2 regions of the Ralstonia edaphi genome follow, and region 1 is predicted to be linked to the other one. Evidence: predicted binding sites of a transcription regulator. Region 1 holds the regulator's gene; the other holds the start of a gene.
What was found. Region 1 encodes LexA, which represses DNA repair genes until DNA is damaged. Its sites were predicted from a motif close to ACTGTATNNNNATACAGT; they were not measured.
Positions count from the first base shown of each region.

Region 2: R2669_RS15630 (CppA family protein) is a predicted target of LexA. The motif match lies at 5,225-5,242, and genes of this name have one in related genera.

Region 1 is NZ_CATWHI010000005.1:343,399-355,637, reverse strand. Features, by position in the region: gene R2669_RS19190 (hypothetical protein) at 1-283, shown strand, start outside; gene R2669_RS19185 (C40 family peptidase) at 425-1,174, shown strand; gene R2669_RS19180 (inorganic phosphate transporter) at 1,256-2,266, opposite strand; gene R2669_RS19175 (DUF47 domain-containing protein) at 2,281-2,907, opposite strand; gene R2669_RS19170 (replicative DNA helicase) at 3,054-4,442, opposite strand; gene rplI (50S ribosomal protein L9) at 4,585-5,037, opposite strand; gene rpsR (30S ribosomal protein S18) at 5,062-5,340, opposite strand; gene priB (primosomal replication protein N) at 5,353-5,679, opposite strand; gene rpsF (30S ribosomal protein S6) at 5,723-6,091, opposite strand; gene R2669_RS19145 (asparaginase) at 6,185-7,177, opposite strand; gene R2669_RS19140 (ferredoxin--NADP reductase) at 7,315-8,091, opposite strand; gene lexA (transcriptional repressor LexA) at 8,346-8,996, shown strand; gene R2669_RS19130 (hypothetical protein) at 9,116-9,301, shown strand; gene R2669_RS19125 (cupin domain-containing protein) at 9,644-9,955, opposite strand; gene R2669_RS19120 (dipeptidase) at 9,972-11,702, opposite strand; gene R2669_RS19115 (nuclear transport factor 2 family protein) at 11,835-12,230, shown strand.
Region 2 is NZ_CATWHI010000004.1:175,971-188,209, reverse strand. Features, by position in the region: gene R2669_RS15655 (AI-2E family transporter) at 1-17, shown strand, start outside; gene R2669_RS15650 (MFS transporter) at 757-1,998, shown strand; gene R2669_RS15645 (hypothetical protein) at 2,081-3,136, opposite strand; gene R2669_RS15640 (LysE family translocator) at 3,320-3,946, opposite strand; gene R2669_RS15635 (LysR family transcriptional regulator) at 4,048-4,914, shown strand; gene R2669_RS15630 (CppA family protein) at 4,927-5,199, opposite strand; gene R2669_RS15625 (SDR family oxidoreductase) at 5,326-6,090, opposite strand; gene R2669_RS15620 (histidine phosphatase family protein) at 6,137-6,811, opposite strand; gene R2669_RS15615 (M20/M25/M40 family metallo-hydrolase) at 7,042-8,265, shown strand; gene copD (copper homeostasis membrane protein CopD) at 8,347-9,276, opposite strand; gene copC (copper homeostasis periplasmic binding protein CopC) at 9,281-9,661, opposite strand; gene R2669_RS15600 (beta-ketoacyl-ACP synthase III) at 9,846-10,967, shown strand; gene R2669_RS15595 (alpha/beta hydrolase family protein) at 10,996-12,108, opposite strand; gene R2669_RS15590 (AraC family transcriptional regulator) at 12,111-12,239, opposite strand, start outside.

The sequences.
Region 1 (12,239 bases):
CGGCGGCGTTGCACAAGACGAGCAGCAAGCGCTGAACAGTGAAGCGCGCAACTACAACCTGTCGCTGCTGTTCACGCAAGGCGCGCGCGGCGAGTATCTGGCCGACGTGGACGTCCAGCTCACGCGGCACGGCAAGGAGGTCGCAAGCTTTCGCGCCGATGGCCCGCGCTGTCTGATCAAGGCACCGCCGGCCAGCTATAACGTCATCGCCACATACCAAGGCACCACCAAACGGGCGACGGTGCAGACCGGCAGCACGCGTAACGTCCAACTACGCTGGTAAAACTCCCCGCAAAACGCGACGCCATCAGGGCCAAATCCGCAGACCCGCGCCCCGCTTGGCGTTGCGCCTCGCCAACACGCAGTTTGGCTTTCTGACGCGGCGCGCATAGCATGCTCGCTATCCGGACTCTCCTGATGGCGCATGCTGACGCGGTACGGCTCTTCCTATGGCAATACCCGGCTAGCAGGCACAGCCCTGCTTGCGTTGGTCTGCCTGCTGTCCGCCTGCTCGTCAACGCCCACACGTTCCACTGCCTCCCGTGACCAAGGCCTGCGCACACGCGGCGCGCCCATCCAGGATCCGAGTGCGGGTCTGGAAGAGATTTCCATCGAAGCCATGGCGCTGGTCGGCACGCCCTACCGCTACGGCGGCAATACGCCCGACAGCGGCTTCGATTGCAGCGGACTGGTGCGCTACGTCGTGCAGCGCGCCGCTTCCGTGAACCTGCCGCGCACCGCCGCCGAGATGGGCCGCCGCGGTACCTCGCTCGACCGTCGCGAAGTTGCATCGGGCGACCTCGTCTTCTTCAACACGACCGGCCAGCCCAATTCGCACGTGGGCATCTATGTCGGCCAGAACCGGTTTGTTCATGCACCGGCCACGGGCGGCACGGTGCGCCTGGAAGACATGACCAAGTCGTACTGGGCAAGCCGCTACATGGGCGCGCGCCGCGTCGTCGCAGCGAGCAACCTGCCGGATGCACCCGCGCCCGCCAACACGCCAATCACACCGGCACCTGCCAGCCCTGCCCGCCCGATCGACGATGACCCGCTCGGCACCCTCGCCCGCACGCGCGAGGCCCAAGCCGAGAGTCTGATGTCGACGCGGATACCGCCGGCTGTAACGCCGCCCGCGGACGACGATCCCATCGCGCGCTTCGCCACGCAATAGCGCATCGCTCGCGCCAATGCGAAACGCCCACCGGTTTGGTGGGCGTTTCGTTTTTCGCTGTGAATCAGCAGCCGGCTTTCGTTACAGGACGTGTCGGCCAATCCACCAGGCGATCGCGGCCATGAACGCAGACGCGGGAATCGTCAACACCCACGCCCAGACGATGTTGCCTGCCACCCCCCAACGCACGGCGGAAGCTTTTTGCGCCGCACCGACACCGACGATGGCGCCCGTGATGGTATGCGTGGTCGACACCGGCACGCCCAACGCCGACGCGAAGAACAGCGTCATGGCGCCACCGGTTTCAGCGCAGAAACCGCCGACCGGCTTGAGCTTGGTGATCTTCTGCCCCATCGTACGGACGATCCGCCAGCCGCCCAGCAGCGTACCCAAGCCGATCGCCACATAGCAGCAGACGATGACCCAGATCGGCGGCTCGGTTGCAGTGGCCGAGGCGTAGCCACCGGCAATCAGCAGCATCCAGATGATGCCGATGGTCTTCTGCGCATCGTTGCCGCCGTGGCCCAGGCTGTACAGCGAGGCGGAGAGCAGTTGCAAGCGCCGGAACCATCGGTCCACCTTGGATGGTGGCGTTCGGAAGAACAGCCAGGACACCGCCACCATCAAGAGCGAGCCCAGGATAAAACCGAGCAATGGCGAAATCAGGATGAACGCCACGGTCTTGAGCAAGCCGCTGGCCACCAGCGAGCCCGTGCCAGACTTGGCCACGGCGGCCCCCACCAAGCCACCGATCAGCGCATGCGACGAGCTCGACGGAATGCCGTAGTACCACGTGATGATGTTCCACGCGATCGCGCCGACCAACGCCCCGAAGATGACGTAATGATCGACGATGGACGGATCGATGGTGTCCCGCCCCACCGTGGTTGCCACCTTGAGGTGGAAGATGAAAATGGCGATCACGTTGCAGGCCGCAGCCATCGCCACCGCCTGCTGCGGCTTGAGCACGCCGGTCGACACCACCGTCGCGATGGAGTTTGCGGCGTCGTGGAAACCATTCATGAAGTCGAACACGATGGCCAGTGCCACCAGCAGGACGACCACCCAGAGACTGATCTGAAGCGTATGCATGAGGCGTCGTCTCGTCAGGCGTTTTCGAGCACGATGCCTTCGATGATGTTGGCGACATCCTCGCAACGGTCGGTGACGCTCTCCAGTTGCTCGTAGATCGCCTTGAGCTTGATCAGCAGCTTGATGTCGTTCTCGGTGCGGAACAGCTTCGCCATGGCAGCGCGCATCACGCGATCGGCTTCGGACTCGAGGCGGTCGATTTCCTGCGCGATGGTCAGAATCTGGCGGCCGTTGTTCATGTCGTTGAGCAGCGCCACGGCCTTGCGGACCTCCTCGCAACATGCCACGCAGATGGTCGCGAGCTGGCGCGCTTCGTCCGTCACGTTGGTCACGTCGTACAGCGAGATGGTGAGCGACACGTCTTCCATCAGGTCGAGGATGTCGTCCATCGTCGTGATCAGTTTGTGGATCTCGTCGCGGTCGAGCGGAGTGATGAAGGTCTTGTGCAGCAGCTCGATCGTGTCGTGCGTGATGCGATCGGCCTTCTTTTCAAAGTTCTGCACATTGCGTGCATGCATTTCGGCATTGGGCAAGTCATTGACCAGATCCTTGAGCGCATGGGCCGCCTTGACGGCGCACTCGGCGTGCTGGTTGAAGTACTCAAAAAACTTGCCTTCGGTGGGCATGAAGCGACCGAACATGATGATCCTTGGGAACGGAAAAAGCAGGAGTCGTAAAAACAGCGCCGGACGGGATCACCGCCGGCGCTGTCATTAAAACGCAATATTTTACCGGAACCGGCCCCGCGACACGCGGCACGTTGTGACCGGCCGACACGTATTACACGTTACGTATCGTTGTCAAAGAAGGCATTGCCCCCGGTGAAGTTGTCGAACTTCGTGTATTCGCCCAGGAACGTGAGACGAACGGTACCAATCGGGCCGTTACGCTGCTTACCGATGATGATTTCGGCCGTCCCCTTGTCCGGAGAGTCGGGGTTATACACCTGGTCACGATAGATGAACAGGATCACGTCGGCATCCTGTTCAATAGCGCCGGATTCACGCAAGTCCGACATCACCGGCCGCTTGTTCGGGCGCTGCTCCAAGCTTCGGTTCAACTGCGACAGCGCAATCACGGGGCAGTTGAGTTCCTTCGCCAGGCCCTTCAGGGAGCGCGAGATTTCCGAGATTTCGGTCGCACGGTTTTCACCGCCGCCCGAGCCCGACATCAGCTGCAGGTAATCGATGACGATCAGGCCGAGCTGCCCACATTGCCGGGCAAGCCGGCGCGAGCGCGCACGCAGCTCCATCGGATTCAACGCGGGCGTTTCGTCAATGAAGAGCTGCGCGTCGTTCATCTTCTGGATGGCGTGCGTCAGGCGCGGCCAATCCTCATCGAGCAGGCGGCCGGTACGCAGGCGGTGCTGATCCAATCGACCGACCGAGCCCAACATACGCATGGCGAGCTGCGTGCCCGCCATTTCCATCGAGAACACGGCCACCGGCAAGCCCTGCTCCACGGCAACGTGTTCGCCGATGTTCAGCGAGAACGCCGTCTTACCCATCGATGGGCGACCGGCCACGATGATCAGATCGCCGCCCTGCATACCGCTGGTCATGCGGTCGAGGTCGACAAAGCCCGTCGGCACGCCGGTGATGTCGCTCTGGTTGTCGCGGTGGTACAGCTCGTCGATGCGCTCGACCACCTGCGTCAGCAGCGGCTGGATTTCCAGGAAGCCCTTCTGCCCGCGCGAACCTTCTTCGGCGATCGCAAACACCTTGGATTCGGCTTCGTCCAGCAGCTGGCGCACGTCGCGGCCCTGCGGGTTGAAGGCGCCGGCAGAAATCTCGTCGGCAATCGTCACGAGTTGGCGCAGCACGCCGCGGTCGCGCACGATTTCCGCATATCGGCGGATGTTGGCGGCGCTCGGCGTGTTCTGCGCCAGCGCGTTCAGGTAGGCCAGGCCGCCCACCTCTTCCGCCTTGCCGGCGGCCTGCAACTGCTCGTACACCGTGATCACGTCGGCCGGCTTGGCCTGCGAGATCAGCTTGCCAATGTTGTGGAAAATCAGCCGGTGGTCGTAGCGGTAGAAATCGTGCTCGTTGATGAAATCGGCAATGCGATCCCAGGCGGCGTTATCCAGCAGCAACCCGCCGAGCACCGACTGTTCGGCCTCGATGGAATGCGGCGGCACCTTGAGGGAATCGAGCTGGGGATCGGAGGGCGCGTTCATGGCCGGATTATAACGGCGCTGCTCAGTCTTCAATCTGAACCCCTGACACAAAGGACAACAAAAAAAGGCAGAGACTTTCGTCCCTGCCTTCTTGACTCGCGTCGACGGGTGACCCGGGCGCCGCGAGGTACTGCGTGCGTGCTTAGACCGACTCGCCCTGCACCGACACGTTCACGTCAACTGCCACGTCGGTGTGCAGCGACACGACGACCGGGTGGTCGCCCACGGTCTTCAGCGGGCCGTTCGGCAGACGCACTTGCGCCTTCTCGACCTTGAAGCCTTGTGCAACCAGTGCGTCAGCGATGTCGTGGTTGGTAACGGAGCCGAACAGACGGCCATCCACACCAGCCTTTTGCGACAGTTGCAGCGTCAGGCCGTTCAGCTTTTCGCCTTCGGCTTGCGCAGCGGCCAGCTTTTCAGCAGCCAGCTTTTCCAGCTCAGCACGGCGGGCTTCGAATTCCTTGATGGCGGAATCCGTAGCGCGGCGGGCTTGCTTGTTCGGGATCAGGAAGTTACGAGCGTAACCGTCCTTCACGCGCACCACGTCGCCCAGGTTACCCAGGTTGACGACCTTCTCGAGCAGAATAATTTGCATTGTGAGTTCTCCTTATCCCGCTGATTAGTGCTTGTGCTGATCGGTGTACGGCATCAGCGCGAGGAAACGTGCGCGCTTGATGGCCGTGTCCAGCTGGCGCTGATAGATCGCGCGCGTGCCGGTCAGGCGGGCCGGGGTGATCTTGCCGTTTTCGCCGATGAAGTCCTTGAGCGTGTCCAGATCCTTGTAGTCGATCTGCTCAACGCCGGCCACGGTGAAGCGGCAGAACTTCTTGCGCTTGAACAACGGGTTTTGCTGCTGGAAGCGCTTCTTGTTCTTCGCGTCGCGCTGCTTCTTGTTCATGAATGCCATGATTCAATCCTTTACGAATACGTTACATCCGGAGATGTGAAAGACCAGTGCCTTACCGCTGCGGTGCTTGCGAGCCAGGAATCCCACGCAATCCAGGACAGTGCCCGGAGCGATGCGATCCAGAACGGAAGCCATCTTGCCGGCTGCCAGTGCTTCTATCGAAAACTCGATCTGTCGCACTGTCTGCGCCTCGACCGCCTGTCCGCTGTAGGCCAGCAGACAATTGACGATCGGCACGCCGGCTGGGGTGTATCGCATCACCTCGCGCTCGACCAGAGTGGCGACGAGCTGCAGGCGGTTGATGGCGTTGTCCCCGTGGGTTTCGTTCATGCTGGTGATGCGCGATCAGGCTTGCGCAGCACCGCGCGCGGCATCAGGCGGCCTGTTCGGTCTGAGCGGCGGCCTTCTTGGCCTCTTCGCGTGCGACTTCCTTCATCATCGGCGACGGCGCCGTTTCAGCCTTCTTGGTCTGAACGATGAGGTGACGCAGCACAGCGTCGTTGAACTTGAACGCGTGCTCGAGCTCAGCCAGGGTTTCCTTACCGCACTCGATGTTCAGGCACACGTAGTGAGCCTTCGCGAGCTTCTGGATCATGTAGGCCAGTTGACGGCGGCCCCAGTCTTCGACGCGGTGCACTTGGCCGCCCTGCGTAGTGACCGTGCTCTTGTAGCGCTCGATCATCGCGGGCACTTGCTCGCTTTGGTCCGGATGGACGATGAATACGATTTCGTAATGACGCATTGACGCTCCTTGTGGATTAAGCCGCCCGGGCGTCACACTCCGGTGCAGCAAGGTTGGTTAGCCTGCCATTATACGCAGGCTTTGGCGATTTTTTCAATATCGATCAATGACTTGCTGCAGGGAGGCAACTTCTGCCTGGGCGCGCCCCGAGGCCAGAAGCAACGTCAGCAGCACACGCGCTTTATAGGGATTGAGCGAGCCACTCGATGCCCAGCGCTCCGCGCCCGGCTGGGCAGGCACCACGCCTGCCCCTGTACGCGTGGAACGCAGTATGAAAACGCCCTGCTGACTCGCCCTGTTCAGCGCCGCCTCAAGATTGGCATGGATGGACCCGGCGCCAGTTGCGGCAATCACGAGCCCCTTCACGCCAGCAGCCACCAGCGCATCAACGACACGCGCATCGGGTTGCGCATAGCTCGCCAGCACTTCCACCCATGGCCACTGGCCCGTGGGCGGCATCGGCAGGACATCCTCTGCGCTCACACGTTGCGCTGCACGCTGAAACTGCACCTGGGCGTCGAGCACGAAACCCAGCGGCCCCGCATCCGGCGAGACAAACGCCTCCACCGCATAGGTGTGACCCTTCTGCACATCGCGCGCGGCATGCACGCGCTGATTTAGCGCTACCAGAACGCCGCGTCCGCGCGCGGACGGACTGGCGGCGAGCCGTACCGCGTTCAGCAGGTTCAGTGGGCCATCTGCAGACAGCGACGTCGACGGCCGCATCGCCGCCGTCAGAACGATCGGCGTATCGGTCTGCTGCGTCAGGTGCAGCAACATGGCGGTTTCTTCCAGCGTGTCGGTGCCGTGCGTGATGACCACGCCGTCCACACGTTCGACGTCGATCCAATGACGGATGCGTCCAACGAGCTTTTCCCATACGTCGAACGTGAGGTCCTTGCTGTCGATCTGGGCGACCTGCTCGGCGCGCACGTTGGCGAGGCGCTCCAAACCAAGCTTGCTGGCAGCGAGCAGTTGATCGATGGGGACGGCGCCAGCGCGATAGCGTGCGGCGGAGCCAGCGTCGTCAGCAGAGCCGGCGATCGTGCCGCCGGTGGCGAGGATGGCGATGGTAGGCAAGGACATCGTTGCAGACATGCGTGGTGGGCAAGGCGCGCATTGTATCCGCCCGCCCCGCCTTTGCCGACGCGGGATAGCCCTCGGCGCCGGCAAAAACAAAACGCCGGCACACAGGCCGGCGTTTGCAGCGGAAGCCGTATCGATTATTTCTCGACGAAGGCGCGCTCGATCACGTAGTCCCCCGCTTCGCCCATGCGCGGCGAGATCTTGAAGCCGCGGGCATCGAGCAGCTTGCAGGTGTCTTCCAGCATGGCCGGGCTGCCACAGATCATGGCGCGGTCGACTGCCGGGTCCATCGGGGGCAGGCCGATGTCGGCAGACAGCTTGCCGCTGTCGACGAGATCCGTCAGGCGGCCCATATTGCGGAACGGCTCACGCGTGACGGTCGGGTAGTAGATCAGCTTCTCGCGCACCTGATCGCCGAAGAATTCGTTGTTCGGCAATTCCCGGGTGATGAAGTCGGCATAGGCCAGCTCGCTCACTTGCCGCACGCCGTGCAAAAGCACAACCTTCTCGAAGCGCTCGTAGGTTTCCGGGTCCTGGATGATGCTCATGAACGGCGCGAGGCCAGTGCCGGTGCCGAACAGGTACAGGTTCTTGCCCGGCAGCAGGTCATCCAGCACGAGCGTGCCGACCGGCTTCTTGCTCACCAGCAGCTTGTCGCCCACCTTCAGATGCTGCAGTCGCGACGTCAGCGGGCCGTTCTGCACCTTGATGCTGAAGAACTCGAGATGCTCTTCGTAGTTCGGGCTGGCGATACTGTAGGCGCGCATCAGCGGCTTGCCCTCGACCTCCAGCCCAATCATGACGAAGTGGCCGTTATGGAAGCGCAGCGCCTGATCGCGCGTGGTCTTGAAGCTGAACAGCGAGTCATTCCAGTGATGGACGCTCAGAACGGTCTCTTGATTGAAGGCGGACATGGTGACGTTCGGGCCGGCCCAACGAGGCTCCATCGGGCTATGTGGCGATGCAATAAATCGGTCAAGGCCTTGATTTTATGCGATTCCCTCCGGCCGCGCCTGCATGGATTGCGCATAAGCTTCTAACCAGTCGCGTAGGTTTTGACGCCGATCAGAAGGACTGGGCGCGCGCGCAACAGGTCACAACAAAATCACTTGCGCTTCCTGCGTCACTGTATAAAATCACAGCACCTGTTCAAATATACAGTACGCCGATGGCCACCCTCACCCCCCGCCAACAGCAGATTTACGACCTGATCCGCCAGACGATCCAGCGCACGGGCTTTCCACCCACGCGCGCCGAGATTGCCGCGGAGTTCGGCTTCTCGTCGCCCAATGCAGCCGAGGAACACCTGCGTGCGCTGGCACGCAAAGGCGTGATCGAACTGACCCCGGGCGCCTCGCGGGGCATTCGGCTGCGGGCGGCAGGCGACACGTCGCAGCATCAGTTCTCGCTGCCGTCGATGGGGTTGATGCAGCTGACACTGCCTCTGGTGGGCCGCGTGGCCGCCGGGAGCCCGATCCTCGCAGCAGAGCACATTGATCGCCAGTACCAAGTTGATCCGTCGCTGTTTTCTGCGCAGCCCGATTTTCTGCTGAAGGTGCGTGGCATGAGCATGCGCGACGCCGGCATTCTGGACGGCGATCTGCTGGCCGTGCAGCGCGCCGCTGAAGCGGCCAACGGCAAGATCGTCGTGGCTCGACTGGGCGATGACGTCACGGTCAAGCGTTTCCAGCGCAAGGGCCGACATGTCGAGCTGATCGCCGAGAACCCCGATTTCGAACCGATCCATGTTGATCTGGATCGCGATGAGTTTCACCTGGAGGGCTTGGCCGTCGGTCTGATCCGGCCTGCCGCGCCATAAGTCTTCGGCGCATCTCCGCGCCAAATCTTCGCTGTTTGATCCAACCTGGAGGTGAGCCATCGGCTCGCCAGGGCGGAGTCTTGCCACTCGCTTTTCCACCCGAACTCACGAGGTCTGTCATGCGACTCGGATCGATGTCTTCCCGCCGCCGCCCGGTACAGCCGGTGCCCTTCCGCCAAACCCAGGGCGTGCGCATCTATCAGGGGGAGCAGCGCCGTACGATGGTCGGCAGCATGGCCGCCATCTGCCGCATGCTGGATGCGATCCCGGTGGGCTCACGTGCCGCTGGGGCTGAAAGCTGCTGAGGAAAAGAAAGACGGGCAAGGGCTGCAAACCGCATTGCGGCGCCCGATCAGGGCATACCCCAATGCTGCCGCCGCAACTGATTTCATACACTTGCCGTGCCCTGAGGACAGGGCTTTCTTCAACTGATTTTCGGCCCGCCGTTTGAGCGGGCTGTTTTTTCTGTCCGGAAGTTGCTGCAGCGGCACATTCGACGGTGTTCCACTAGCAAAACGGACGTTTACCCGGATGTTGTTTGGCGTACGTGACAGTAGTATTGCCAATGCCCTCAGGGGCAATGAGATCGCTGAATTCGAAGCCCGCACATCGCGGGCTTTTTTTTGTCCTAACCGGGCGGCGAGCTGCTAAACGCTTCCCGCTTTCTCGACGACGAGAATCCGAGCCTCGCCACGCGGGTGCGCCACATGCTCACAACCGATACCGGCGAAGAAAATGTCGCCGGGCTCCAGCGTCGCGACCTTCTCTTCACCGGCTTCGCGGTAATGCATGTCGACCGTGCCGTCGAGCACCACGAACACCTCCTCGCCGTCGTTTACGTGCCAGCGATAAGGCTGGTCCGTCCAGTGCAGGCGCGTAGTAATGCCGCCCATATTGGCAATATCGAGCGCACCCCAGGCACGCTCGGCAGTGAACGACTTGGCGCGGATGATGTTCATGGCCGTCCTCCAACGGTTACTGCATCGACTGCAGATTGCCGATGCGCACCAGCATCTCGGTGAACATCTGCATATCGAGGTCGAGGTCCGGCACTTCCTTGTACTCGTTGGCGTTGTGCGCGGTGTACTTCTTGCCCGGCATGGCGGGGCCAAAGTTGATGGCGTTCGGCATCAGCTTGGCCGTCGTGCTGCCGGCCGTCGGCACGGGCTTGGCATCGAGGCCAGTGGTGTCGCCGTAGATGTTGAGCAGCGTCGACAGCCACGCGCCCTTCGGATCGCGCGCCATCCAGTTGCCCTGATCGTGGTTGATCTCAACGGCGACATGGTTGGCGTTGGCCCATGCGTTGATCTTGCCGGCGATCTCGCCGCGCAGTGCGTCGGGCGTTTTGCCGCGCGGCATGCGCACGTTGGCGGTCACCTCCACGCGGCCATTCTTGTCACCGATCACGGTGGGTGAAATGGTCAGCGGGCCCATGAAATCATCCTTGTAGGCGACGCCCATGGTGTTGCCAAGGTAATCGGTACCGTAAACATCGGCCAGATACCGCACAGCGTGGGCGTAGGCGTTGTCTGCCAGGCCGAGATCGGCTGCACGCAGGAACAGCGCCAGGCGCGGCAGCGGGTTGACGCCCTCTTCCGGACGCGAGCCGTGCGCCGACGTGCCGGTCGCTTTCACCACGATGCTGTCCGCCGTGCGCGCGATGTCGATCGAGAACTTGCCTTGCGCCGCTAGGCTGTTCACAAATGCGTCGCGCTTGGCTTCGAGCGCGGCGGCGGCCACGCCCAGATCTCCGCCCTTGAGCGTGGCCGTGGCCGTTTGTGGGATGGAACTGGCCGACGCCGCGCCCGTCATCGCGACGATGGCTGTGTGCGAAGCATCGCCAGCCTGCGCTGGGAAGAAGACTTTCAATGCGCCCGTGCCTTTCTCTGCCACCACGGCCGGATACTTGCTGTCGAGCACGATGTTGTACGCGGGCAATTGGGTGTGCTCGCGGTAGTACTTCATGCCGTCACCGCCGGTTTCTTCGGTGGTTTCGATCATCAGGCGGATCGTGCGGGCGAGCGGCACCCCGCTGTCCTTGACCGTTTTCATGGCATACATCGCGGCGGCGATCGAACCCTTGTCGTCAATCGTGCCGCGGCCGTACAGCAGATTGCCGACGCGCGTGACCTTGAACGGATCGAGCTTGGTGCCGTCGCCGAGCACCCACTCCTCCGCCTTTGCGGGCACAACGTCGGCGTGGGTCAGAATGCCGAATTCGTCCGAGCCGGTGCCTGGCAACGTGACTTCAAAGACGCGGTTGTCGACGTTGCGGTATTTCAGGCCGAAGTCTCGCGCCATGCCCTCGACCAGCTTGCCAAACGCGACGATGGCGGGGTTTTCGTACTGCGGGATCTTGTCGTCGCGCACCGTGGGCAGCGCGACCATCTTCTCGATCGACGCAATCACGGCCTGCTGGTTGTGCAGGCGGTTGTACAGACCCAGCAGGCGCCCAATGTTGACGAGGTCATCGCCGGCAAGCTGGGCCTTCTTCTGGTACGCGGCGACACTGCCGGCGACTTGCGGATCCGCCTTCGCGGCTGCCGCGAGAAAGCTGTTCAGGTCAGCCGATGCCTTGGATTGTTCGGCGGCGAGCAGCGCGTCAAGCTGCGGTTTCTGAAGCGTGGCGGCAAAGGCGCCGGCGCCGCAAGCCAGCGACAGTGCGATCGTCAGCGAAGACAGGCCAATACGGGCAGTGCGTTGCATCGAAGTGGATTCCGGGAAAGGCGAAGGCGCCATCATAGGGGCGAAGCGCGAGCCACGCATTGTGCAGCGCGAAAAACGCTAAGCCACGCCCACTGCGCGGTATGCTGGGAGCTTTCCAAGGAGGCCTGCCGCATGGAACCGTCTCTGGATACCGCCCCTGGTCTGCTGAACGTGCTCGAAGAACTGCGCCGGCGCGAGCCCATCTTCCATCGCCCAGAATTCGGCACGCGCCGCGAAGACTTCGAGCGCATGACCACGGAAGACTTCTGGGAAACCGGCGCATCAGGCCAACGCTATAGCCGCAGCTATGTGCTCGGCGTTCTCGATGCGCGGCACGGCCATATCGGCGAGGATTTCTGGCAAACGCGTGATTTCCGCTGCCAGGAGATCGCGCCGGACAACTACTTGCTGACCTACACGCTGGTGCAGTCGAACCGGACAACGCGGCGGGCGACGTTGTGGCGGCGGACGGCGGATGGCTGGAAGGTGGTGTACCACCAAGGAACGGTCGTGGCGGAGGCTCGTTGAACTCCGTTG
Region 2 (12,239 bases), on a different contig from region 1:
CCGAATTGATCGGCTGACGCGTTACGCGTTGATGTGCGGGGTGACCCGCCAGCGCCCCCGCGCTGACGGCATCGGCAGAAAAGAGCGCGCCCTACGGGACGAGGGGCGCGCAATAACTCGCTGACCGAGAGACGTCAGCGAGCCGAGGGTCGGTACACGGGGACGAAGCGGGCGGCGGGCGCGTGGCGTTGCCGGTGACATCCACGGCTTCGGACGTGACGAAGCAGCAGACGACCCGGTCGTCGAGCAGGGCCTGATAGAAAAGGTCTCCCATCGCGCGGCATAGCGTTCCCGTTAGCAGGATCATCATGGCTCCCCTCCCATGTTGGCCGATGTGCGGCATCCTCGATGCTGGTCATCGGTCCGGGTTGCGGATCGTCGGGCGTGTGAAGCGGCTCACGCATCGGGTTCCGTCAGGCCGTCGGCACTGGCGCCTGATTGATGTTTTTGGCGTCGTGCTGCAGTCCATGCTGGCGAGTATAGAAAGCGTCTCCTGAGCGGCCATGCTCCGAACGGAGTAGCCCCGCGCGAGAAAACGGCTAACACGTTAGCTGCCTGCCAGGGCAAGCTGGGTAAGGGTTTGCGGGAAGATGCCCCACGTTTTGGCGAAACCGGCGCGGCGTGGGGTGACGCTTCTGCCCCGACAATAAATTGTCCGGTTTGCGCTAATCGTTGTCGAATTTGCGGTAACACGCCTGCACCGTTTAGGCGCAAGATTGAGCGCTTCCTCGCCTCAACCTCGTGACCTCAAACATCATGCAAACCACCGCAAACGGCACGGCCGCTGCATCGGCGACGCCCGCCGCGCAGGCCGACAAGACCGGCTTTGGCGTGATCGGCGCCATCAGCTTCGCGCACTTCCTCAACGACATGATGCAGTCGTTGATCCTGGCGATCTATCCGCTGCTCAAGGGCAATTTCCATCTCGATTTTTCGCAGATCGGGCTGATCACGCTCACGTATCAGATCACCGCGTCGCTGCTGCAGCCGATGGTCGGGCTCTATACCGACAAACACCCGAAGCCGTATTCGCTGGCGGTGGGCATGGGCTTTACGCTGGTGGGGCTGTTGCTGCTGTCGGTGGCGCCCAACTTCGGCACGGTGCTGCTGGCGGCGGCGCTGGTCGGCACCGGCTCGTCGATCTTCCATCCGGAATCGTCGCGCGTGGCGCGTATGGCGTCGGGCGGTCGTCATGGGCTGGCGCAGTCGCTGTTCCAGGTGGGCGGCAATGTGGGCAGCGCGATGGGTCCGCTGCTCGCGGCAATCATCATCATGCCGTATGGGCAGCACAGCCTGGCGTGGTTCTCGATCGCTGCGCTGATCGCCATCTTCGTGCTGTATCACGTGGGCGGCTGGTACAAGCGTGAACGCGCTGCAGGCCATGGCCGCAAGGCAGGTGGCCGCGCACATGCAGCGGTCAAGCTGTCGGGCGGGCAGGTCGCGTTTGCGATGACGCTGCTGGTCGTGCTGCTGTTCTCGAAGTACTTTTACCTGGCGAGCCTGAACAGCTATTACACGTTTTTTCTGATCACCAAGTTCCACCTGTCGGCGCAGACGTCGCAGCTGTTCCTGTTCCTCTTCCTGTTCTCGGTGGCGGTGGGCACGATCGTGGGTGGTCCGATTGGGGATCGCGTGGGCCGCAAGGTCGTGATCTGGGTGTCGATCCTCGGGGTGGCGCCGTTCACGTTGCTGTTGCCGTACGCCAACCTGTTCTGGACGGCTGTGCTGACGGTGATCATCGGGCTGGTGCTGGCCTCGGCGTTCTCGGCCATTCTCGTGTATGCGCAGGAGCTGATTCCCGGCAAGGTCGGGATGGTGTCGGGCCTGTTCTTCGGGTTTGCGTTCGGGCTGGGCGGCATTGGCGCTGCGGTGCTCGGCAAGCTGGCCGATGCAACCGACATCTACAACGTCTATCACCTGTGCTCGTTCCTGCCGCTCATCGGCTTGCTGACGGTGTTCCTGCCGGATATCGAACGCAAGCGCCAGCAGGCGGCGTAACGCGACACACGTCGCACACGGATGCAGCGCGGCGGACGTCCCCTCCCGGACGATCCGCCGCTTTGCTTTCTGCTGTTGGGCGTTACTTCTCGACGGCGTGGGTCGGGCCCGGCCACACGCCGGTCATCTCGATTTCGCGCCGGCCGGTCAGCCATTGGCCGAGCGGGCTGGGCCAGCGGAACGAATAGTTGTCGCTGTTCACAATGCCCTGGAATTTCACGTCGACCTGGATGTCGCTCGCGTTGAGCGGGATGTTCGCGACCGTTTTCGAGATGCCGCCGCTGAGCGAAAACTCATCGCTGCGCGGGCCTTGCGGCGTGTTGAAACGCAGCTTGATGTGCGTGACGTAGGTGCAGCCCGGCTTGTTGTTGAAATAGATCTCGAAGCCGCCCAGGCGCGTGATCCAGTTCGGGATCAGCAGGTTGCCGTCGAACGACGCAAAGGTGTAGGCCACCGGAATGGGCGCGGGCGCCTGCTTGCCGGGCTCGAACGGCCACAGATGCTGGTCGACGCTCTTGGTCTGGTTGACCGACACGAACGAGCCCTTGCCCGTCGCGCTGCCGAGCATGTCATGCACAGCGCCCGCCGAGCCCGTGATCGAGAACGACGAGTTGTTGTCTTGCGAGCCCACGTTCAGTCCGCTGTTGGCCAGGATCACGCTGGTCACCACGCCGAAGCCCTGCGCGATGTTCCCGCCCGAACCCATGCTGACGGACTGCGCCTGCTCGGCGAGCCACCTGATCGTCTCGGGCCGGGTGAGCTGCGTGAGATCGCTGATGTACGACTCCGAAGCAATGCCGAATTCCGAGGCGATCGACCCGACCGCCGAGAACTCCCATTTCACTTCCACCCCTGCGTTGATCTTCGTGCCGCTTTCAGGATCGGTGGCCGAGCCGTCGAGCTTGACGTTGGTTTCGGTGCGGTGGACGTTGTTGGTCGACAGCTTCCATTGATTCGGTACGGTGCGCGTGTTGATCGCCACGCCCGGCGTTTCCGGCTTGACGGGCGTGAAGTCGCCGGTGTCGGGCGACACAAAGCCGACGGCGCCGGGTTTGATGGTGGGGGCGAGCGTCCAGTTGCCCCAGTAAGCTGCGCGGCCGTTGCGGATGAGGTCGGTGAAGGCGCGATTCCATTGCATGGTTGCACTCCAGGCTTGAGGTTGTGCTGCGGGTCAGCGGGTTTGCGCGGTGGTCTCCATCGCCACGTAGCGATGGGCAGGGCGCGAGGGCACTGTCTCAAACAGGCTGGCGCCTGTTAATGCAGCAGAAGACCTGGGATGGAAGGCATGGGCGCAGGCATGGGAAGGCCGCCGTGCGTGCCATCACGCAAGCCGCGCGAGCCCCAGCGCCAATCCCAATCCGATCAGGATCGCGCCGATCACGCCGTCCACGATGCGTTGCCGCGCCAGCAGCGAACGTCGCAACGCGCCTGACGCAAACAATGCGGCCACCAACGCAAACCACACCGCGTGCGCAGCCGACATGAACAGGCCGTAGCCGAACTGCGCGAGCAGCGGCGTGCTCGCGTGAACAACCTGCGTGTACGTGCTGACCACGAACAGCGTTGTTTTTGGATTGAGCGCATTGGTGAGAAAGCCCATGCGCAGGGCTGCGGACGTCGATAGCGTTGGAGCGTCGACGCTGTTACCGGCAGTTTCGCCGCGGGGCAACGGCTTGGCCGACAGCGTCTTCCAGCCAATCCACACCAGGTACGCCGCGCCCACCAGCTTGATGCCTTGCAGAAGCGTTGGCGCATGCGCGATCAGCAGGCCCACGCCGAACATCGTGTAGAACACGTGCACCTGCACGCCAAGCGCAATGCCCAGTGCGCACAGCACGCCGGCGCGCCGCCCATGCAGCAGGCTGTTGCGCGTGACCATGGCAAAGTCCGCGCCCGGGCTGATGACAGCCAGGATCGTGATGATGGCAACAGCAAGGAGTTCGGTCATGTCGGGCGCAATCGCAAAGTGGAGGTGCGCCGATTCTCGAGGCATCCGTCATCGCTGAAAATCGATTTATGATGCTCTTTTTAGGTGAGAAAAACTGACAGATGGCACTGCCTCCACTGAATACGCTGCGTGTGTTTGAGGCTGCGGCACGGCACGGCAGCTTCGTGCGCGCGGCGCAGGAGCTGCACGTGACACATGGCGCGATCAGCCGCCAGATACGGCAGTTGGAAGCGTCGTTAGGCGTGGACTTGTTCGAGCGTCGCAATCGGGCGGTCTTCCTGACATCGGCGGGCGAACAACTGCATGCCGCTGCCACCGATGCGTTCGGAATTCTCACCGATAGCATCGACCGGATTGCGCGCCGGGCAACGTCTTCAGCGCTGGTGGTGTCATGCGAACCGACGCTGGCGATGCGATGGTTGATCCCGAGGCTGTCGCGCTTTCAGGCCCGGCATCCGGCCATCCAGGTGCATCTGTTTGCGGCGGGCGGCCCCATCGATTTCGCACGCACCGGTGTGGACGTCGCCTTGCGCCGTGATGACTTTGCATGGCCCGCGCACGTGCATGCAGCACCCATTTGCGACGAGTGGATCGGCCCGGTGCACGCCCCCCAAGCGGATCCCGCCGCGCGCCGACGGCTGCTGCATACCGCCACGCGCCCCGATGCATGGCAGGCGTGGTGGCGTGCCAGCAGCACGACCCGACCGCGCGGCCGGTTGCCCGAGGCGCGCTATGAACATTTCTATCTGAGTTTGCAGGCGGCCCTGGCCGGGCAGGGCACGGCCATCGCATCAAAGCTGATGGCCGGTGACGATCTGAAAGATGGGCGGCTGATTGCGCCCGAAGGGTTTAGGCGTGACGGCTCGGGCTACTACTTGCTGGCCGATGCGCCGATCGCTCCCGACAGCCCGGCCGGCGCCTGGCTTGCCTGGCTGCGCGAAGAGACGGCCGCCACGCTGGCGGATTAATGCAAACCGGCGTTACGCCGCCGCGTGCCCGCCGCCCAGGATGCTCCGAATCGTAGCCAGATAGGCCTCACCCACGGCTCGGTTGAGCGGTCGCGCACGCGCTGTCGCCCGCTTGCGCGGCGGCGGTGTCAGGCCCAGCGTGCGGCAGACTTCCGACGCATAGGGCCGCCCGCGCACCTCCATGCGCAACACGACTTCGTTCAGCGCCTGTTCACCCAGACGCTCGCGCAGCCAGAGCACCGTCTGGCGGTCGTACTCGTTTTCGATGCGGATCAGGTCGTCCATGGCAGTGCTGTATAAATTTACAGTTACTGTAAATATATACAGGTATCCACGGATTTCAAGGACGATGTTGCAGCCGCGCCGCACGAGCGTGACGGGCGGCTCAGTCGATGCCGTAAACGCCCAGTGTCAGACCGTCATGCCGCCATCGACGACGATGCATTCGCCGTTGGTGTAGCTCGCCGCATCCGACACGAGATAAAGCACCGTGCCGGCCATCTCGCGCGGTTCGGCGTGGCGGCGCAGCGGGATTTCGCTGATCCAGCGGTCGTATGTCGCCTTGTCTTCAAAGAGGGCGCCTGCGAATTTGGTCTTGGTCAGGCCCGGCAGCAGCGCGTTCACGCGAATGCCGAAGGGCCCGCATTCCTTGGCGAACGCGCGCGTCATGTGGGCCACGGCGGCCTTGGTGATGGAATAGATGCCCTGCTTGTCGCCCGGGTGCAGCGCGTTGACCGATGCGGTGTTGACGATCGCACCGCCGCCCTGGGCCTTCATCATCTTGCCGGCTTCGACCGACATGAAGAAGTAGCCGCGGATGTTCACTTCCACCGTCTTCTCGTAGGCTGCCAGATCCGTGTCGAGGATGTGGCCGAAGTGCGGGTTGGCCGCGGCGTTGTTGATGAGAATGTCGAGCCGGCCGTGCGTGCGGCGGATGGTGTCGAACGCCGCGGCAATGTCTTCCATGCGGCCGACGTGGCAGGCGAGGGCTTCAGCCTTGCCGCCCGCAGCGCGGATGCGTTCGGCCACGATTTCGCAGTCGGCCAGCTTGCGGCTGGACACGATTACGTGCGCGCCTTGTTCTGCCAGCAGCTTGGCAATCTCTTCGCCAATGCCGCGGCTGGCGCCGGTCACAAGGGCAATCTTTCCGGTCAGGTCGAACAGGTTCGTGCTCATGGTGTGCTCCTCCAATGGTTGTGTGTTGTGAGCTTCGCCGGGGCGTTCAGCCGTAGGTCTGGAACGCGCGCCGTGCCGGGTCGTCCAGATGCGGGATGCCATTGAAGGTGGCGAGCTGGAACGATTCGGCGTTGAAGAAATACTGAGAGACGCTGCTGTTGCGGATCTGCAGGTTCAGCGCGATGGCGCTGGCGGGCGGTGCGGCCAGCACCTGCTGTGCGGTCACGGCGATGGGGCCGCCGGAGCTGATGGCGAGCACACGCTGCCCACCGCCGGCCTGGATGGCCGCGCGCGCATCGGCCACGCGTTGCTGGAAGGCGGCCCACGTCTCGTGCAGCGGCCCGCGGATCTTGTCGTCCGACCACAGGTGCAGCACCTGCTTGAGCGCCCGGTAGTGATCGCGCATCGAGCCCGAAGCCAGTTGTGTCAGCTCCGGAAAATCTTCGCCGAGGGCGGCAAACAGCCCTTGGAAGTCGTATTCGTTCAGCCCGGCATGCTGCTCAACCGCCGTGCCTGAAATGCCCATGCCGCGCAGGATGCCGTCGACGGTCTGTTCATGACGGCGCAAGGTGCCGCAGATGACGCGATCAAAAACGATGTCCTGCCGCGCGAAATATTCGCCGAGCCAGACGCTCTGCTGCTCGCCGCGCTCGGAGAGCCGGTCGTAATCTGCCGCGCCAAACGAGGCCTGTCCGTGCCGTACGAGATAAAGCTCCGCCATCGTCTGCTCGCCAAAATCAACGGGGACCCAGATTAGCGGCGCGACCATTATTTGTGAAATTTATTCTTTGAATGACCGGTAATGCATGCAATGAATAGTTGTGCCACCGCATGAGTTGCGGCGCGAGAGCAAGCTCCGGGTGACGACCGTGCGCCGCACGCAACATGGCTGCCCGCGCGCGCCGATCTTGTGTGTAATGGCCGTTTCGCCACTCGCTACAAAGGTCCTGTATGAAACCGTCTCGCTTTGCCGTTGCTGCGCTGCTGCTGTGTGCCTCAGGCCTGTCTTGTGCCGTCGATGCCAATCCCAAGGTGCTGTCCGCCGCCGAGGGCTACCGTGGTGACGCGCTGCAATTGCTGGAGCGCCTGGTGAACATCGACTCGGGCACGGGCAATGAAGCGGGGCTCAGCCAGATCGGCACCATCGTCACCGACGAACTGCGCAAGGCCGGCGCCCAGGTGGAAACGGTGTCTGCGGCGCCGGCCGTGGGCAACAACATCCTCGCCACCTGGAAGGGCACCGGCAAAACGCGCATTCTGCTGATGGCCCACATGGACACCGTCTTCAAGGACGGCACTGCCCGCGCCAAGCCGTTCACCATCAAGGACAAGCGCGCCTACGGCCCAGGCGTGATGGACGACAAGGGCGGTGTGGTGGCGGGTTTGTATGCGATGAAGATCCTGCAGCAGCTCGACTTCAAGCAATACGGGCAAGTCACGCTGCTGCTCAACACGAACGAGGAAACCGGCTCCAAGGGCACGCGGGCGTTGATCGAGCGCGAGGCCAAGCAACATGACGTGACGCTCAACCTGGAGCCGGGCCGGCCCGCCGATGGGCTTGTCGTGTGGCGCAAGGGCAGCGGCACCGCAGAGATCGACATCAAAGGCAAGGCCGCGCACGCCGGCGTGGCGCCCGAATCCGGTCGCAACGCCGCCAACGAACTGGCGCACCAGGTGCTGCAGCTCGGCAAGCTGGGCGACAGCGCCAAGCAGACGACCTTCAACGTGACGGTGCTCAAGGCGGGCGATGCGACCAACGTCATCCCCGACCATGCAACGGCGTACGCAGACGTGCGCGTGGCCGTGCCGGAGGAATTCGACCGCGTGGAGCGTGACCTGACGCGCGTATCGGCCAACAAGTTGATTCCGGACACGGAAGTCAAGACCTCGCTGGTGCGCAGCTTCCCGCCGATGCCGCGCAATGACGCGTCGGACAAGCTGGCCGCCAAGGCGCAAGCCATCTACGGCGAGATCGGCCGCAAGCTCACGCTCGAGGGCAGCGGCGGCGCCGCCGATTCCAGTCTGTCAGCCGGTGTCGGCACGCCCACGCTCGATGGCTTCGGGATCGTCGGGGGCGGCATCCACACGCCGGAGGAATACGCGGAAGTGGAGAGCGTCGTGCCGCGTCTCTACCTGCTGTCGCGCATGATCATGGAGCTTGCGGCGAACAAGTAAGTGCCGCGCGGCGGCATGCAACAACGAACGGGTGACGGCGCGGTGCTGTCACCCGTTTTGTTTTGTCGGCTCCGCCGGACGCTACGCAGGCAGTGGTGAAAGCGTGCCAAGCCACGCCACCAGCGCCAGGATCAGCATGGCAAGACAGGCTTCTGCCCGCAGGCTGTTGTGCAGCGCCTTGACTGCGCCAGCGGTATCGCCAGCGTTGATTGCAGCCGCGAGCCGGGGGCTCAATCGATAGCGATTGCCCGCTGCCAGCAGGAGCATCAACGCAAACAGTGCGAGCTTGCCGAGCAGCAACCACCCATACGGCGCCGTGAAGAGCGCGTCGAACGTCGGGCCGGCAACCAGCACATAGTTGACGACGCCCGTGGCAATCAACATCGCGACGATGCACGTGCCGATGGTCGCGAAGCCGCTGGCGGCACGGCTGAGCGTTTGCACCGTATGCGGCGTGCCGGTCCGGCGGGCCGACGACAGCAGCACGAACGCGACCAACGCACCCACCCACATGCCAGCCGCCAGCAGATGCGTCATGTCGATTGCCAGATGGAACGCGCCGCGCAAGCCCTCGTCCATGGCGCCGTGCCCGGCCCATGCAAGCGTGGCCAGCGCGATGGCGCCGGACGCCGCGAGTCCGATCTGTCGGCGGCGCGCATTTCGGCGCCACGCGATTGCCATGACGAGACCCGTCGCAAGCACCGCAATGCGCACCAGCCATGCCGCGCCGACTGCCGTGCCGGTCAGGATCATGTCGAAGACATGGCCGGTCAGCTCGCTATAGCGTGTGGCGCCGGTCATCGACTCGGCCATCGCCACCACGTCCCAGATCGACAGCACGATACCGGCCAATACCGATGCATCCAGCACCCTGCCGTACAGCCGAGAGACGCCCGACGATGGATCGGTTGGGCCAAGCGCGTAGAGGCTGAAAAGCGATACGCCGAAAAGCACCATCAAATCCAGATACAGCGCAAAGCGCAGGGTGACGGCCAGCCAGTCCTCCGGCATCGCGTTACTTCACCTGGAACGTCAGGTTGCCGGCTACGCGGTGCGTGTCTGCGGCTACGACATGCCAGTCGACGCGGTACGCCCCGGGCGCCAGCGGCTGCGTGGGGGAGACGGTCAGCGTGCGTCCGTCGGTGCCCGTGGCGACCTTGGCGGCCACATTCGTCGTCGAGCCGGATGCCGCGGTCATGACGAGCGTGGCATCACTGAACTGGGCAACCAGTTTTTCCGAGAAATGGAGCGCAATCTGGGCCGGGGGCGGCCCCACCGATTTGTCGGCGGGATTGGCCGAAAGCAGCTTCGGATGGGCCATGGCAAGCGAGGTGGCGAGGGCGGCACCAATGGCAACACACGCTTGGGCAATTCGGGAGGGGCTGAGCATCGGCATGCGGGCTTCCTGTGAATTGGGGGATGGCGACTAGCGTAACGCATCATTTTCCGCGCGGGCGCCCCTGCCCTTGTGCGTGCCGCAGCGCAAGGCCAGACTAGATGTAAACGACCACATCCGGCGCCCCGTTTTATCGGGCCGATGTGCTATCGTCCCCGCCACGAAAAATTCACAAATTCCGGGTATGCACGACGTCGTCATCAGCGGCACGGGCCTGTGGGTCGCGCCCGAGGTCATCACCAACGAGGAGCTGGTCGCCTCCTATAACGCCTACGCGCAGCTCTACAACGCGCAGCACGCTGCCGCGATTGCGGCGGGCGAACTGACGGCGCTGGCGGAATCGTCGGCGGAGTTCATCGAGAAGGCGTCAGGCATCCGCCAGCGCTACGTGGTCGACAAGGCCGGCGTGCTGGACCCGACGCGCATGCGCCCGCGTCTGACGCCGCGCCCCGACGATGCGCTGTCGCTGCAGGCAGAGATTGGTGTGGCCGCCGCGCGCGACGCATTGGCCGCCGCCGGCCGCGATGCCGCCGACGTCGACATGCTGCTTTGCGCGACGTCCAATTTCCAACGTCCGTATCCGGCGTTGGGCGTGGAAATTCAGAACGGCATTGGCGCGGGCGGTTACGCGTTCGACATGAACGTCGCATGCTCGTCGGCCACGTTCGGGCTGGAGCAGGCCATCAACGCCGTGCGCAGTGGCACAGCGCGCGCCGCGCTGGTGGTGAGCCCGGAAATCACCTCCGGCCACCTCGATTGGAAAGACCGCGATTGCCACTTCATCTTTGGCGACGTGTGCACGGCCGTGCTGGTCGAGCGCGCCGAAGACACGCGCTCCACCGACGCCTGGCGCGTGCTCGGCACCAAATGCGCGACGAGCTTTTCCAACAACATCCGCAACAACGCCGGCTACCTCTCGCGCAGCGAAGACCGCAACCCGGACGATCGCGATCAGCTCTTCCGCCAGGAAGGCCGCAAGGTCTTCAAGGAAGTCTGCCCGATGGCGGCGGAGCACATTGCCGGCCATCTGCAGCAACTGGGCCACGCCCCGGCCGACGTGCGCCGCTTCTGGCTGCATCAGGCCAACCTGGCGATGAACCAGCTGATCGGCAAACGCCTGCTCGGGCACGATGCATCGGCCGACGAGGCGCCGGTCATTCTCGACGAGTTCGCCAACACGGCATCGGCAGGTTCCATCATTGCGTTCCACCGCCACCGTGCCGACCTGAAGTCGGGCGACCTCGGCATGATCTGCTCGTTTGGCGCAGGCTATTCGATCGGCAGTGTGGCGGTGCAGAAGCAGTAATCGATCTGCACCGAATCGCGGGCGGCGCTCAGGTCTGACCGGGCAGCGTCGCCGCGAAAAAGTCCAGCGCCCGGCGCACGGCCTGGGCATGCACCGCATCGCGATCCACGCCGGGGTTGTCCTTGCACAGCAGCGGCACATGGGGTGCGGCACCGGGCAGGCACGTGTCCACGAACGTGTAGTGCGACGCCGCCGGCACCAGCAGCAGATCGGCCTTGGGCAGCATCTTGGCGACGCGGCGTACGTTGGTGTCGACGGGCACGGTGACATCCGCGTCTCCGGCCATCAGCGAGACGGGGATGCTGATGTTGCCAAGCGACGTGGCGTCCATCGCCATGCCCAGGGCGGGCGCCATCGCAAAAACGCTTTTGATGCGTGCGTCGCGGTAGGACGCGCCGGAGCGGGCGAGGGACGCTTCCGTCTGCGGTGACCTGGCTGTGTCGGCAGTCGGGTTGATCTGCGCTCGGGCCATCTCAGGCGGGTGGCAGATGGCGTCCGCCTGTGGCGAGCCGCAGAACGCCATGAAGGCCGCGACATCCGTGCGTGCGCCGGCCAGCTCCAGCACGGTATAGCCGCCCAACGAAAAGCCCACGGCGCCGATGCGCGTGCGATCGACATGCGCGCCCAACACGGGATCGGCGAGCACGCCATCCAACACTTCGCTGACATCGGTGGCGCGCTCCCACCACAGCATGAAGCCTTCGCGCGTGAGCGGTTCCAGCGCCGTGTTGCCCGGGTGGTTCACGCCCGCGACGATGTAGCCGTGCGCCGCCAGCGCAGCCGCCATCCAATCGAGGCTTCCTGCCGTGCCGCCCGTGCCGTGCGAAAGCAGCAGCAGCGGATATTGCGCCTGCGTTGACGCGACGGGCGCTTCGCCGGCAGATGGCTGCATGCGGAACGGCGACCGGCCCGGCGCATCGACGTTGTGTGAAATCTCGGGCACGGAAATATCCGCCGGATACCAGACGTTGGTGATGAGCGCCTGCGTGCGTGCTCCGCGCCAATGGCGCTCGGCCTGCGGATGAAATGCGCGGGTGGTTTCCCCCACGTGGTATGGCGCAGCAGGCTCATCAGCGGAGCCGCCATAGGCCGCGCCCATGGCAAAGGCCGCCAGCGCGGCGGCAAGGCAACGACGCAACATCTTTACTCCTTGCGGATGGGGATCATCAGATCGGTTACGCAGGCGCGCGGCGGGTGGTGCCGCCCGGGGCTGCGATACAACTCGAGCGCCGGCCGGTCGTCCGGTTCGAAGCCGTAGCTGGGGAGGCAGCC